3 regions of the Bacillus sp. JJ1533 genome follow, and region 3 is predicted to be linked to each of the others. Evidence: riboswitches for the same ligand, from Rfam matches in the RefSeq annotation. Region 3 holds a riboswitch; each other region holds the start of a gene.
What was found. A riboswitch is a leader RNA that binds a small molecule or an ion and turns the genes downstream of it on or off. The one in region 3 is predicted to bind cyclic di-GMP.
Positions count from the first base shown of each region.

Region 1: linked by a shared signal. The riboswitch ahead of V7138_RS12775 (phosphopantetheine-binding protein) and the one ahead of V7138_RS07130 (EAL domain-containing protein) in region 3 are both predicted to bind cyclic di-GMP.
Region 2: linked by a shared signal. The riboswitch ahead of V7138_RS12780 (OmpL47-type beta-barrel domain-containing protein) and the one ahead of V7138_RS07130 (EAL domain-containing protein) in region 3 are both predicted to bind cyclic di-GMP.

Region 1 is NZ_JBALOV010000025.1:162,010-167,600, reverse strand. It holds gene V7138_RS12780 (OmpL47-type beta-barrel domain-containing protein) at 1-2,170, shown strand, start outside; cyclic di-GMP riboswitch class I at 2,541-2,626, shown strand; gene V7138_RS12775 (phosphopantetheine-binding protein) at 2,780-3,016, shown strand; gene V7138_RS12770 (class I adenylate-forming enzyme family protein) at 3,013-4,464, shown strand; gene V7138_RS12765 (alpha/beta hydrolase) at 4,600-5,591, shown strand, end outside.
Region 2 is NZ_JBALOV010000025.1:168,583-174,173, forward strand. It holds gene V7138_RS12780 (OmpL47-type beta-barrel domain-containing protein) at 1-1,672, opposite strand, end outside; cyclic di-GMP riboswitch class I at 1,766-1,851, opposite strand; gene V7138_RS12785 (flagellar protein FliT) at 2,001-2,351, opposite strand; gene fliS (flagellar export chaperone FliS) at 2,351-2,749, opposite strand; gene flaG (flagellar protein FlaG) at 2,796-3,152, opposite strand; gene fliD (flagellar filament capping protein FliD) at 3,318-4,871, opposite strand.
Region 3 is NZ_JBALOV010000013.1:108,691-114,281, forward strand. It holds gene V7138_RS07115 (GGDEF domain-containing protein) at 122-697, opposite strand; gene V7138_RS07120 (PAS domain-containing protein) at 733-1,464, opposite strand; gene V7138_RS07125 (PAS domain-containing protein) at 1,448-1,813, opposite strand; gene V7138_RS07130 (EAL domain-containing protein) at 1,869-4,151, opposite strand; cyclic di-GMP riboswitch class I at 4,321-4,406, opposite strand; gene V7138_RS07135 (hypothetical protein) at 4,757-4,930, shown strand; gene V7138_RS07140 (hypothetical protein) at 4,974-5,297, opposite strand; gene V7138_RS07145 (undecaprenyl-diphosphatase) at 5,420-5,591, shown strand, end outside.

The sequences.
Region 1 (5,591 bases), on a different contig from region 3:
ATTCAGTAATATGCCTGAAGGTGATTACAACTATGTCGTCCATTCTTATAGTGACCGTTTTGATGAGTCTCCTGAGAGTAGTTCAATTGAGCTAACATTAATCTGGCCTGAGGTACAGCCGGCCCAGCTAGAGGGAGTAATTAATGACGTAAACAATATTACGTTAAAATGGACAAAGGCTGATTGGGCAAATCGATATAAAGTGTATCAAATAACCGCCGATAGTCGAAAGCAAGTTTATGATGGAACAGCAACAAGCACTAAAGTTTATAATTTAACCGAAGATAGCCATTCCTTTGAAGTAATTGCTTATCATACTACTTTCGGTGAAGCCGTTCCTTCAAACCAGATTACAGAAAATATCATCTATCCAGTTATGCAACCACCTGTCGCAACCTTGAAACTATTAAGCGATACAAGTGCAAGAATTAGCTGGGATTTCGTAACCTATGCAAATGGATATAACATCTATGAAATTATTGATGGAGAGAAAGTTTTAATAGCTGAAAAGGTTAATAATCTATCTTATACAATCAATAATCTTTCATATGCAAACCATGAATATATTGTTACTTCTGTTAGTAATTCATTTGGAGAGTCAGCTCCTTCAAATGTTGTACTTGCTAAATTGATTATCGATGAAGAAGCGCCTGTTACATCAATCGATGCACCGACTGATTGGGTGAATGAGAGTGTTGATGTCCGTCTAGCGGCTACTGATAATGAAGTAGGGGTTGAAAAAACATTCTATTCTCTAGATAATGGAGTATTCGTTGAGGGAACTTCATTCACGATCCAAGAGGAAGGGACCCACAAGGTTGATTATTACTCTGTTGATAAAGTCGGTAATACGGAAAAAATAAAAACAGCTGAAGTAAAGATTGACAAAACAAAACCAACAACATTATCAAATGTAGAAGATGCTTGGAACAATAAGGACTTCTTAGTAGAACTAACAGCTTCCGATAACTTAAGTGGTGTTGCTAAAACGTTCTATTCATATGATGGTCTTATTTTTGTAGAAGGATCAGGCTTCATTGTCAAAGAAGAAGCAGTGAATAATATTTATTTCTATAGTATTGACGAAGCGGGGAATAAAGAAGATATCCAAACTGTGGAAGTTAAAGTGGACAAAACAGCTCCTGGTACAACTTCTAATGTTGAAAATGTATGGTCTAAAAAAGACGTACAAGTTGAGTTATCAGTAACTGACAACTTAAGTGGCGTAGCTCAAACATTCTATTCTGTTAATGGATCTGAGTTTGTAGAGGGTACAAGCTTAATAGTAAGTGAAGAAGGTGTAACCGAAGTATCTTTCTACAGTGTAGATGTTGCAGGTAACGTTGAAGATGTCCAAACAGTACAAGTTAAAGTGGACAAAACAGCACCAGAAACAACATCAAATGTTGAAGAGGTATGGTCTAACGAAGAAGTCCAGGTTGAGTTATCAGTAACCGACAACTTAAGCGGAGTAGCTCATACATTCTATTCTATAAACGGCTCTGAGTTTGTAGAGGGTACAAGCCTAATAGTAAGTGAAGAAGGAATAACTGAAGTTTCTTTCTACAGTGTTGACTTAGCAGGAAATGTTGAAGAAGTTCAAACCGTACAGGTCAAAATCGACAAAACTGCACCAACCATTAACCTAGACCTAGCAGACGAGTATGCGTTGGGAACAGATTTAAAATTAGCTTATACTGCAACTGATAATCTATCTGGAGTTGCACATGAACAAATGACTGTGAATGGTCAAATTGTTCAAAACGGTGGAAATATTTCATTCGACCAACCAGGTCAATATGTAATTGAGATTGAAGCAACAGATCACGCCAGATGGACAACAAAGGTTACAAAAACAATCCTTGTTTATATTCCAGCAACTGTTGAAGTATTGCCTAAGGTTATGAATGGAAACAAAGGTGTATTCACCGTTCAAGTTTTGTTACCAATGGGGTATAGCCCTACAGACTTTGATTTAGATGAAGTAACTCTTAATGGAGTTTCGGCCCTAACATCAAAAAAAGGCTATTACCAACAAGCGAAAAAAGGTCAGTTCAAGTTCGAACGACAAGACTTCTTCTGGGTTCGTGGTCAAATGATGATGAACTTCGAAGGAAAACTAGGCAATTTCATAGTAAAAGGCCAAACTGAAATGAAAGTAATTAAATAATTTTTGAGAGGTATCCAATATGGAGCTTAGCTGCATTTGGATGCCTTTTTCATGTAAAAGAATAACTAAATATCTTACACTACGTCTGTTTCTCCTTCCCAATCAGTACCCTTCCACCCTGAAAATAGGAATACCTTCCTAGTTAAATCCTTAAAAATAGGAATACCTGGTGATATTAATAATTGACAAAATTCGTCAAAATGATAGTATAAAAGACGCTGTTTTTTAATTTGTACTACATAAGTACTATTTGTTTTTTTATTGGAATAATAAATAGGTTCTATTCGTCATTTTATTTACATACCACACAGGTACTATTTACCATTCCAACATACGAGATAACATGCCGATATATTAAGTAAGAGAATACCTTCGACAATGGCAAATCTATTGAAAGATAGGGACGCAAAGCTACGGGTCTAAGGCTATATTAGCTATGATCGCCGGGTTACCGAAAAGGATTGGAACAGAATTTGTTGCGCAGGTTAACTAGTTGTTTTGAACTACGACTATTTACCTATTCAACATGCCCGCCAATATCCTTTTGGTGGGCTTTTTTTATTGTAATTAAACACAGTTCTGCGAAATGGTTTAGGGGGATAAGTATTCATGACATTTAAGGATTTTACTACAGTAATGTTTGATTTACTTGATTTAGAGGAAGTAGAAGTAACTGAAACATCTAGTCTAAGAGATGATTTAAACATAGATTCACTTCAAATGGTTAATTTAACTACAAGTCTAGCGGAGCATTACAAAATTCCGTTTCGTGTGTTTATTAAAAACGGCAGCAAGATTGATATTGTAGGTGAATTATACACCATTGTAACGGAGGAAAAGCTGTGAGTTTTTATACCAGTGTAATAGAAGGGTTAGATAACGATCATTTATCGTTATCTAACTTGGATCGTGGATACTCTGTAAAAGATATTAAAGAATCGGTTGCTTTTTATCAATCTATGTTTGGTATAGATAGTTTAGAAGGTAAAAAGGTAGCAATATTAGTTGAATCCGTAAAAGAAAATATTTCTTTATTCTATGCAATTCGTAATCTCAAAGGAACAGTAATACCTTTAAGCACACAGTCCAAAAGAGATGATTTGGTGGGGGTATTAGATTCACTATACCCACATATTGTTTTCACAGATAACATGATTAAGGGTTTTAACTGTTCTGAAGTAATAAGTGAATGGGCAGAAGGGAATAAAACAAAAACACTCGTTATATCAACAGATGATTATAAAAGTTTCCACACAACTTCCTTAGGTGGCGAAGAAGAATCTTCGCTTTATAATAGAGGGGATTTTATCACATTTTCATCAGGAAGTACTGGAACACCTAAAGGTATTGTTTTCAAAGATAGTGTATTTGAACATACTTTCAAATGTTTACACAGTAGTTGGGAGTTAAAACCCTCGGATAATATTTTTTTCTTTGCACCTACAAGTTCTCTATTCGGAGTAACTGGAATTAACACAATCATAAAAAGTGGGGCGAATTTTATTCACTCAGACGATTTTGACTTGTTAAAAATCGTAAAAATACTGGATAAATGGAAATGTAATAAAATTTCAACCACACCATCCATTTTCAAGGCCATTTACAATTTTGCAAGTAATTTAAAACCAGAAGTTTTAGAAAGATTGGAATTGGTATGCGTGGTAGGCGAAAAGGTATCACCAAACTATATAAGTAATTTTCCAATCATGAAAAATTGTAAGTTCCTATCTCATTTAGGTAGTTCAGAAGCTGGTTCAATTGCCGATGGTTATATAACGGATAAAGATGCTAAAGATATTGACTTTAAAATAGTCAATGAAGCCGAACATAGAGTAGTTGATGGTGAGTTACTCCTAAAAACAGGAGGTTTGTTCACTGAATACTATAATAGTAAATCTTTAACGGATGAAGCATTTGAAAACGGATGGTTTAAAACAGGAGATTTAGTAGAGTTTGGTGATGACGGAACCTTTAAGATTGTAGGTAGAAAAAAAGACGTGATAAAAAAGGGTGGTCGTCACGTAGTTGCTAGTGAAATAGAGAGTGTGATTCAAAAAATTGAAGGGGTAAATAATGTTACGGTCATTGGAGCATCGCATGATATCTATGGAGAGCAGATTGTAGCATTTGTAGCAGCAAAAAATTTGACTTCAAAAAATATTCGTTCTTATTGTGCAAGTCGAGTATCATCCTACAAAATTCCTGATAAGGTCATTTTTTTAGAAGAAATACCTTTAAAAAATAATAAAGTAGATAAACAAAAATTAAAAGCGTTAATTGCGGAGGCAAAATAGTGTGTCGAGAGATGAAAGGTTATTCAACAAAGAAGTCACTTGGCCAGGGGTTACAATGAAGTTGGCATCCCGACTCTGTTAAAAACCCATAAAGTGATTCTACGATATTTTTAATTTTTGAAAAGGGAGAAGAAAATGGAAAAGTTACAAACTAAGTTACAGGAAATGTCCACCGATACAATTATTAAAAAAACCATTCTTGCAAGTATGATGGATAATGGTTTTTGGAGTCGTTGGTATGTACATGGTATTGATGAAGACTTTGTCAAAGCACATAAATCAAAAATGATTACTGCTAAAGGTTGGGTTACAGAACTTTCTAATAAAGCCCAAGAGTACAAAGAAAAAGCAGACACCTTCAAATCTAGTAATGATTTTGCTAAGGCAGAAGAAAACTACCGTAAAGCAGGTATTTATCTAAACCTTGCACAGTGGGTGTACCCTGAACCCCACGGTATAAGAGCCGACTGGTATAAAAAGTGTCTAGATTTGTTCGACCTTGCTGATGAAGTATCTGCTGGTGAAGTCTTTCGTCATACCTTAACAATTAACGGTAAAAACTATGGTGGTCGTATTCACTTACCAGAGTCTGAACCTCAAGGCGTGGTTATCCTTGTCACTCCGACTGACTCTACAAAGGAAGAATTCTATCTGTATGAACAAGACTTCGTAAATGAGGGGTTAGTAGTGATAAGTTTTGACGGGACTGGTCAAGGGGAAACCTTAATGGTTCATGGTCATAAAGCTGACTACCAATCATGGAAGGAATTTACTAAAGGGGTAGTGGAATTTGCTCACTTAAAGTTTCCTAATCTCTCTATCAATCTATTCGGAACAAGTTCAGGTGGTGCTTGGGCGATCGAAGCAAGTAGACATCCACTAGTAGATAAGATCGTATCGGTAAGTCCACCTACTAGGTATGCATCTAATATTAGACTTCCTGATTATTTCCGAAACCGTATGAGTAATATGCTAGTAGACTTTGATACAGGGTATTTACCTACATTTGAGGAAGATAGTGTTTCTGATATTAGTAATATTGTTATCGTACATGGTGAGAAAGACCTCTTAATAGATGGTAAAGAATTAAAGCGAGTGTATAACAACTTTGATGAAGAAAAACGTTT
Region 2 (5,591 bases), on a different contig from region 3:
CTTGAGTACCTGTCTCAGATTCACCAAATTTTGAAGATAGTGAGTAAATCTCATAAGTGTATTCCCCAGCAGACATATTTGAGAAAGTTCTATTTGTACTAGTAGTTGTTGCCTTCAGAACCTTTTCTCCGTTTTCAATCTGATAAATCTTATAGGATGTTGCATATTCAACAGCTTCCCATTCTAGACTAAAAGATGTCTCACTCTTAATTGTCTTCGTAACATTTGTTGGTGCAGCCATTTCGGGGTGAACAACTGAAATTGTTGTTTCAGTTCCCTCCACTGATTCACCGAACCTTGATGAATAAGAATGGACTACATATTTATAGTTTCCTTCTGCCATATTTCCAATAGTAGTCGTAGTAGACGTACTTGATAATGTTCTTACTCTTACTTTAGATCCATCATCTTTTACTTGATAAACATAATAATTGTTGGTATTAGAAGTTGGTTCCCATTCCAATACAACATCATTACCATTTTTTACATAAGACGTTACTTTGCTCGGTGCCTGCATTTCAACGTGATCAATCGTCAATGAAACACTCGCACTCTCTTGTGATTCTCCAAATCTATCATTGTAGGAATGGATTACAAATTCATACTTACCTGCTTCCGCCTTAGAATAGGTGATGGACGTATTTGTAACCGTACTTTTTAATACTTTTTCACCATCGATGATTTGATAGATTTTATATTCTTTTGCATTTGGGGCACTATCCCAAGTTAGCTTTATATCATTTAGGTTTAATAATTGATATGAAAAATTTGCTGGTGCAGCCATGGTAATTTCATCTAAAACAACTGTTAGACCGTCTCCACCACTGGATTCTCCAAAGCGGTCACTAAATGATTGAACTTCATACTTATAACTTCCTGGTGCAACATTTGATAGTTTAATAGACGTATTAGTTGTTGTTCCAACAAGCTCTTTACCATTTTCGGTAATTTCATATAATCTATATTCTGTTGAATAAGGAACGGATGTCCAACTGAAAGTAACATCATTCCCATTTGTAATAGAGTATTTGAAATTACTTGGTGTTACCATCGTTGGATGAACCACCTCAGCAAGGATAGGTGCTGAAGAAGGAGATTCTCCATATAATACGTTATCCGCAGAAACAGCATATTGATAGGTTCCTTCTGCTGCATTCGTAATTGTGTAATTATTCTTCGTTGGAGAGTCTAGTAACGTAAACTCGCCACTTTCAGAAACCCGATAGAGTTTATAGACTTCCGCATATTTAACTGCATCCCATGTTAAAACAACATTGTTTCCATTCGAAATTTTATAAGAAAGATTTGCTGGCGCAGCCATCTCTGGGTATGTGACAGTAAAACTAATTGGTGCACTAGGTCCAGACTCACCATCTGAGTTTAAGGTTGAAATGACAAATGTATAGGTTCCTTCTGGAAGATCCTTCATTAGATAGCTATTAGAAGTCACCTTTTGTTTTAAAATGAGTTGCCCTTCAGTAATTTCATAAATATTGTATCCTGTTGCGCCATACACAGAATTCCAACTGAGTTTAATATCATCTGGAGTTACCTCCTGATACGAAATATCACTTGGTGGCAGCATACTACCATTAGCGAGTGCATTGCCGAATGGAAAGAATAATTGAACAACCATTAGAAGCAATGCAAGAATAGTGACGTTTCTCTTCAAGATTTTCTTCATCCTTTAGTCCTACCTTTCTAAAAAAAGCCAAAAGAAAAAGAACCTCATACAAGGTTCATAGGTAAATAGACTATGATTCCTTGTGGCAACCGGCTACCATCCACTGATTGTGGGTCAGGCCCTTGGCTTTGCGTCCTACGATTTCCCATAGTTTGCCTTTTTCACTTTGGTTTTTTATTATTCATTAACTATTATCATACTATTTTACCAGCGAATTGAAAAGGTCTATTTTACTAGTTATAGTCAATTTATCCTTATTTAACAGAAAAATCTAGCAAAACAAACCGAGTAGCAGATACACTACTCGGAACCATCTCTATTTTCTTTTATCAAAAAACATTCCATCTGCCGGTCCAGCTTGATAAGGGTTAGCATATTTTTTTGAAGTAGCTTTACTTTTTTTCAATTGGGCTAAATCCGTTTGGATCTCGAGTTTGATTTCCGCTAGTTTAGCATCAATGATTTTGTTGATAAGGACAATTTCAGCACCTAACTTCTTTTCTTCATCAGTGTAGGGAGGAGCAATTTCTTTTATAGCTCTGTCCCTCAAGTCTAAAAAAGAAGTGATTCTTTCAATAAAACTATCACGATTCTCTTTCGGAATCGGTTGCTCTAATAACTCTAGTAATTCTTTTGTTATACCGTTTAGTGACAAAAGTGCGTTCACTATACTTGTCCACCTTGATATTGTTTTTGACGGTTCACTTGAATAACTTGTTTCCATGTATCTCTAAATTCTGTCACATATCCCTCTGCTTCTTCTAATATTTGAAGGTCATTATTTATGTTAGCTTCGATTAGGAGTGATTTAATATAGTCATACATTACAATCATTTGCTTTGAAATCTCATTTTCCATATTTAATGTAACCATAAGTTCCTGGATAATATTTTGCGCCTTAATCAAATTAGTATTTTTTTCACTAATATCGTTTTCTTGAATTGCAACTCGGGCCGTTGTTATAAATTTAAGACAACCGTTATAGAGCATTAATGTTAACTCACCTGGCGATGCAGTTGAAAATGAATTCTTTTGATAGGTTTGATATGGATTATTCACAGCCATTTTTCATCTACTCCTTCTTTACTATTAAAAAACTAGAAAATCAATTTTAAGCTTTATTATCAAAAAAGAGCCCCAAATAATTTGTCATTGACGCATAGATATCCAGCAATTTCTTTGATGGTATCTCACGGACAACTTCATTTGAATTTGTATCAATAATCTTTACGTAGTATTTTTGTAATTCTTCATGTAATTCAAACTTTAATGCAGTAGTTGTTGGAGATAAAAAATCATTCATCACATCCACCACATCTTCAAGCTTTTCCTTTGAAACTAGTATATTTTCCTCTACATGTTTATCTTCTTTTGGTTGTATGTGATCAATAATCAATTCATTATTTCTACTTGAAATATCAGCGTTCTTAAAAACAGAAGAATCAAAGGAAATATCTTTAATTACCATACTAGTCTTCTCCTTTCGACTGAACAAACCAAATCTATTGCTAATATCGGCAATAATTCATTTACATTTAGTAGAAATTTATAACCAAATGCTTAGATGAGTTTTTGTTATAGCTCTAAATGAAAAAACAAAGTGAAGGGTTCAAATCCCCCACTTCGCTATTTTTTACATCCCTCCACCGAATTGCTGCATAAGCCAACCGCTTTGAGAGTTAGCTCTTTGCATAGCCAATTCCATCGCTTGAAACTGTTTCCAGTAACGATCTTCAACTCGAGCTAAACGATCCTCTTCTCTGGATATCCCGCCTTCTATATTTTTCAGCTCTTTAGCCATCATACTATTTACGTCAATAGATAGATTAGGAGAACCTGCCTTTGAACTTAGTTCAGAAATTCCAAAATTTAATCGTTCGTATAATCTGATACCTAAGCCACTTTCATTATGTTTTTGGACATTGGTTACAGTCGTACCAGTTTCTGTACTTCTTGAAGTAAAAAGCTTTATGATACTATCCATATTATTTTCTAAAGCTGCATTTAGCTTTTTTTCATCGATTTCTAACTTGCCATTTTCTCGCCAATTTTTACTAGTTGTAATGCCAATATCAAATAAAGATTGAAATCCCGCATCCCCCGTCCCAACAGCAGTCCCTAAACTAGATCTTAAATCTGTGAGAAGCCTAGAAACAGTATGGTCCCCATTTAACATTCCGCTTTGAGCTTTTTCTTCCCAAAGCTCAATTTCCCGATCTGTCATTTCATTTTTTTGTTCCTCTGTTAGAGGAGGAAAATCCCTGTAGCGTTTCTCTGATATCTTTCCATTAAGCTCCTCAACCAGTTCATTGTACTTATCCACAAAATTTTTAATGCTGTCAAAAACAACTGATGTATCTTTTTTTGTTCCAACAGACACCGGTTGATCGGGTGTGATATTTGCCTTCAAATCGAATTTAATTCCATCAAAAGTAAAGCTGTTCCCTGTTGGATTAATTGTCAATCCATTTATGACAACTTTCGCAGCAACGGCATCGGCACCTTTAGCTGTGGATACACCATTTGAAGAAAAGCTATCTGTACTTTCATTTATTGTCCCATTTATGAGCCCTATCTTATTTGCAGTTATAGCTGTATCACCATTTACTGTTAAATTAGTGATAGAGATCTCAGATGCTGCTGCTTTATTCGTACTAGTTAGAATTAATGAATTTCCATCTTTAAAGTAAGAGGCTGTAACAACACCTGCTCCAGCATCATTTATTTTAGTAATGGTAGATGCTATTGTGTCTGCAGCTCCAATGCTAACATCAATTCCATTAAGTTTAAAAGAAATCTCTTCATCTAGGGCTACCCCCTCTGCAATATTTAATTTAAAACTAACAGTAGCACCTCTAGCCTCTGTAGCCATAGTTGCTTCACTTATGGTGTAAGTTGAAGAAGATGGTAATCCTGTAACTGTGGCTCCCAATTTTTCAGGTTGTGTCACTGTCGTAGTCTGTTTATTAAAGGGGGTTTGAAGTCTTAGATGCTCAGTTGCAGATCGAAAGCTTACAAGCTTACTATTAATTTCTCGATAAGCATCTGTTTTCCATATATTCATTGTTTTCGCTTGCTGTAATTTAATTAACCTATGCTTTTGAGCATTAACTAACTCCTTTACCATACTTTCTGTGTCTAAGCCTGAGGCTAAACCTGAAAATCTAATCGTGGTACTATTTAACATACCTTTTCCCTCCTTACCTAAATACATCAAAAATCTTTCGTGGTTATAGGTAACATCCATATTATTTTTTTATACTTAGTTTATATATCGGATAAACCTTTCAAAAATTGAGAGGATTTAAGTAAATGAATAAAAAAAGCCTGATTGTAGTAAGCAAATTGCAACAACAAAAAGTCCATGTTGTTTACATGAAACATTGTGTGCATGGTATTAACTGAATATATAACCTTTAGCTTTGATAGTTTACTACTTGTTGTATAAGAATAGAACCAATAATACGAATAATTAAACCTTGATATTTTCCTTAATATGCATAAAAATAACTTCTTTCCACATGTTAACTTTTTCTTTATAAAATTTATCATTTCTTCTGATTGTATATTGGTTACACTTTTTCCATATAACATAAAAGGGACAGTTCTTTTGATCTCATGAGGGGAATATGATTCCTCTTAAAAAAATGTATGTCCATGATTAGAATTTAAAACAACTAGCACATCGTTATTTTTATAATGTAGATTATTATAATTATATATCTACCTAAATGCATCTAACTTTTTTATTTCACTTTGATACTTTTCTATTTTTCCATTATCAAAACCTAGGTCCACGGATTTAATATTATTATCGATCTGACCATTATTTTTTTTTGAACTATAGTATGAATTTGAGAAAATAAGGTATTTTGTATTCCATCTCCTACATGATGAAAATCTGTTA
Region 3 (5,591 bases):
AAATGCTCTTAGTAAGGTAAGTAAACCAAGTTTGTAATTTCCGGAGTCATTATACTAAAGAAACCTCCTCAATATAAAAAAATCCGAATACGAAGAAATGTTCGCATTCAGGATTTTTCTCTTAGGATAGTAAACCTATCCCTTTGTCATTTATTTTATAGGTATTTCTACCGGATTCTTTTGCTTCATAAAGAGCAATATCAGCCATTTTTAATATGGATGAAATAGAGACTTTTTCTTTAGGTACCATGGTAATCCCAATACTAGTCATTACTTGGAACGTTCTATCCCCTATTATCCATGATTTGTGAATTGTCTTCTGTATGTTTTTAACGATTTGATCTATTTCGGATTCTATGGTGTAAGGTAACACAATGACGAATTCATCGCCACCTAAACGAACAATAAAATCTATATTTCGAAGAATTTTTCTGATTCTATTCCCAAATTCAATAATGACAGTATCTCCAATATCATGCCCCATTTGATCATTTATTGATTTAAAATGATCGATATCCATCATTCCCACGACAAGACCCTTACTTTTATCAGTTAGGTAATCCTCTAAGGATTTTTGTAAGAAATCTTTTAATAACCTTCGATTCGGCAAATTTGTCATCGAATCATGGAATGCAAGGTGCTTCAGTTCAGATTCGTAATCCATTTGAGATTGAATGTTACTAGATACACATATCATATAAATGAAATCATTGTCTTCATTAAAAACAGGCGTTACTTTAAAATCAAACCAAACCCATCCCTTTCTGCATGCTTTTTTCGGATATGAATTCTTCCAGATGTATCCTGATAGATTGCATGTACAATCGTTTCTTTTAAAAGTGATTGATCTTCAGGGTGAATATTGTAGGTGAAATGCTTTCCGATAAATTCCTGTTGTTCAAATCCTAAAATATTTTTATGTGACGGTGAGGCATCAATGATGATTCCGTACTTATCAAGAATTGTAATCAAGTCCTGTGATTTTTCAGTAATAATCTTAAGACGTTGTTTTGTATCCATATATTTTCTTGTGATATCGATTAACTTTGTAATGTCATTCATTATGGAAAAAATTCCGATTACTTGATTGTTTACAAAAATCGGGGTGAATTTCACGACAAGCTCGATTCGCTCCCCCGTTTTTTTATTCATTATTAATGAAAATTCTAAGGGTTCCCCTTCGATAGCCTTCTTAAAGTTATCTTGTAATAGCGCGACATTTTTTCTGTCAATTAAGGAAGACAAATCAGAATACGCAATCTCATCAATGCTATAGCCTGTTAGGGCTTCAACCCTATCATTTCCCTCTATGATTTCACCTTGTGTATTAAATGTTAGAATCGCATCTGAATTATTCTTGTATAGTGAACTGTACTTCTGGTTACTTTCATTTACCTTTTTCCAATAATCCAGAAATTCTAATTCTCCCCGCTTTTTCTCTGTTATATCATGAACAAGTGCCATGATAATGTGTACATTGATTGGTAAGTTTATCTATAATAGGCGTTAAGGTTGTTTCTGAATAATGCTTCTCTCCTCGCAACGAATGATACGAATCTTCGTATTTTATCGTTTTACAATTAGAAATCGCGATTTTATATTGTTCAGTTAAAAAATCAGCCATTTCGGTAGGATAAACATCTTTTATGGATTTTCCAATTATTTCTTCAGTGAACCCTGTTTTTTCCATAGCAGCATGATTCAAAAATTCATAATAGAACTCTGAATCATCCCCCACTTTTACAATAAATAATAGTTCCTTTATTCCTTCCATTAAAACCTGATGTAAAAATTGATGTTGTAGGTTCTGCATTCGTCATCTCCATTTTATTGAAATGTTTCGTTTCGTTTCAACTCTATCTCAGAAGCTACATTTGCTTGTTTTGCATTTTTGATAAATAGGAACTAGGGTTTTCATCAATGAAATCACCATCTTTAAAAAAAGGATTTTGCTTCATTTGTAAAGTGATTTTATTTAGGACTTGTGCTAATTCATCACGATCCGCTTCACTTATTTGTAACTCTACACCATATTCAAAGATGTCTTGTTCCTTCTCTTCAAACCTAACAATCGTTCCGTTGAATGTTATATCCTTTCCTATCAGGGTTGTTCTAAATTTGTACAAAATGTTGTCATGTGGTTTAAGCCTTAGATGACTTTGAAAACGCAATCCACCTAAACCTATATCCAAAACGATTACATCCGTTGTTCCAAGGCTAACAGCTTTTCCATTGAAGGATACAATCGTCATTTCGGTATGCAACGGAAAATAGGGAAAATCCACACGATAATATCTACGACGATTCACTGGAACAATTGTGTTACAGCTCACAGGTTTTATTTGCTTCATTTCAAAAAATTCCGTCATCCTTTTCGCAGAGACTGATTTGCTATAATAGTAACCTTGAATCAAGTCACAGCCTATTGAACGCAATATACTATATTGATCCTCGTTTTCTACCCCTTCTGCTACGACCGTTTTTTTTAGTCCCTTTGAAAGCTCAATAATCGATTTTACTATGATTCTATCTTCAGCATTTTTATGAATGTGATGAATAAACGAACGATCGATTTTGATTGTATCCGAAGGCAGCTTTTTTAAATAATGGATGGAAGAATAGCCAGTACCAAAGTCGTCTAAAGCCAATGTAATACCCATCGCTTTTACTTGCTCAATTTGGTCCTGAACAACACTTGTTTCTTGTAACAAAGTACCTTCTGTTAGTTCTATTTCCAGATGATTCGGGTTGATATGATACCTATTTATAGCAGCTTTTAACGTACTAATTAATGAGCTTTTTAAGAAATCTTTAGCTGACAAGTTAAACGAAATGGTGTTAAAATCAATTCCTTTCCGTTCCCATTCATTGACTTGCATACATACGGTATCAATAACAAACTCGGAGATCTCACGGTGATAATTACTTTCTTCTGCAATCGTGATAAATTCCATTGGTGAAACGTCTCCCCATAGCGGGTGCTTCCAACGAATAAGTGCCTCTGCACTCGTTGCCTTTTGCAACTTAATATCCACTTTCGGTTGATATTCAATATACAACTCACCATTCTTAATAGCAGTGTGTAAGTCTGTCTCTAATTGAAAGTTTTTAAAGGATTCGATATTCATATTGGCAGAGTACAATTGATAATGTGCTGCCCCATTTTTTTTTGCACGTTTCAAGGCAGTATTTGCATTTTTTATCAGTTCTACTTTGTTTGTCCCGTCATCAGGATAAATACTTATTCCAATGCTAGCTGTGATTCGAATCGAATAATCCTGTATTTGGAGAGGGGCTTGAATAATATCAATGATTTCTTTCGCATGACTCATATATTCTTCATTCTTCTTCGACTTTTCTACAACAGCGTACCATTCATCCCCTTGTGAACGGAAAAGGAAAACCCCTGTTTTAAGGTATCGCTCAAGCTTAACTGATAATTGTTTAAAAGCTTCGTCTGCAATTTTAAATCCTAACGTATTATTAATGCGGCTAAACCCATCTAAATTAACACAAAACAACGCAAATCTTTCTTTCGAGTTTTTGAATCTATCAATAACCTCATTTATATGGTTGCTTCCATTCATAAAATTTGGTAGATGAGTCAGTTCGTCATGTGTGGTAATAAAATTTATTTTCTGTTCTAGTTTCAAAGTATTAGTACAATCTTCAATTACCCCAAATATTCTTTCGATATTCCCATTCTCATCGTCGACGGCGATTGTTGTTTCATTTATCCATTTAACGGTACCACTTGGGGTAATAATTCGATAAGTATGCGAATTTCGACCTTCATTCGTTAATCTGGAATAAATTGATGAAAAATCTAAAATTGCCTCTTTATACCAAAGTGATTTCCAATAGTCGATCGTTAATTTTTCTTTTGAAATTTCCAAAATTTCTTCTACTTTCCTCGAAACATAGGTAATCTCATTCTTTTTTACATCAACGGAAAACAAAGCTAAACCCAAGTGATTCGCAATAGCATGATAATAATCTAGCTTTTCGTTTTCACTAAATGTGTTTGCCATTTCCTCTACAAATGTTTCCATGTTGCTATCTGAAAAACTTTCAAGATAAGAATCAATGATCTTTCGCCCATTTGAATCTGCTTCATGATGTCTTTTTCGTAACCGATCGAACAATTTCATTCTCTTTACCCCCGGGAAATTCTAGTTGAAGTTTTCTCAATACATTTCGTTCGTTTCAATCCAAATTTAATGATAAGTTCTAATCCTAAATATCATGCTTCAAAAGAATTACCATTAAATAAAAAAAGAAACTACACCGAAAACGGGAGTTATCTTTATCTCCATTACTTTCGGTAACCCGACTACCCTAGCATTTACTGCCTTAGGCTCGCGGCTTTGCGTCCTTACCTTTCGATAAGTTTGCCGTTATCGATATAGTACTTATTAACATTTTATACTACTTTAGCATTATCCTATATTATTAAAAAAATAGTATATATTCAATATTTTTTCAAAAAAATCATCTAGAAACATATGGTTCTTCCTTATTTTATAATATCCCAAATAATATTTATAAACAGTGATATTTGTCACATGACTGGGTTGAACAAAAGATTACGGATAGGCAATATTTTAAGGAAGATCAATAAGTAACCCACTCACCTTTATGAGTGGTAATGTGAAGTTGGATGAAATAAAGCTCCTAATCTTGAATGATAGAGATGCGTATTTAACTGAAACTTGCACATGATAAAAGTGACACTTTCAAGAAGGGAAAATTGCAAATGAACTTTAAAAGCAAATTACAAGAAGCCCAAGATATTATTCATACTGCACATCATCATTTAAAACAAGTTAATTCGAATAGTCCTGAGTCAGAGGCATGTCATTTTGCCCAAAGCGAACTAGAAAAAGCGCAACAAATCATTCAACAAGTTCAACAACAAATACATAATTAAGTAAAAAATGGCTGGGTATTAATAATCCAGCCATTTGATTTCTTTATTGCTTCTTTTGTAGTTGATTTTGGGTTTCGAATTCAGGTCTAATTTCTTTTGCTATTTCTGTTGCAAGATTGTAATTCACATCAAAAGGATTTTTTTTAAATTCCATGGAACTTTGAAATGAATTTTGGGCTTGCTGAAATCTTTTTTTAACTTCCTGATTGATTCGGCTGTTTCTACTTCCTAATAAGCTAAGGATAGTTACCCCTAAAATAGAAAACCAAATCCAACCTCTGTTGTTTCGTTTTCGTTTGAATATCTTCATTGATTTATTACCACTCCACATGCTCAATACCGATGACACTAGTTGCATATAGTTCATCTCTCTTCCCTCCTCACTATATTGTTTGGGTTTTTCCAAAACAATATTTCTGGTAATTTTTAAGAGCCCTTGAGTACATGATTTAAGGTTTGGATGAAATAATAAAGTCAGAGGTGATTATTATGGATGTAAAAGTTTTTCGAGTAATAAATCAGATGTCAGGTCGTTCTTCATTAGTAGATCATTTCATGATACTTGTTTCAAACAAGGTACGTTATGTATATTTTTTAATTTTGATTGTGATGTGGTTTAAAAAACATCCATACAAACAAATAACGAATAACGCTGTAATTT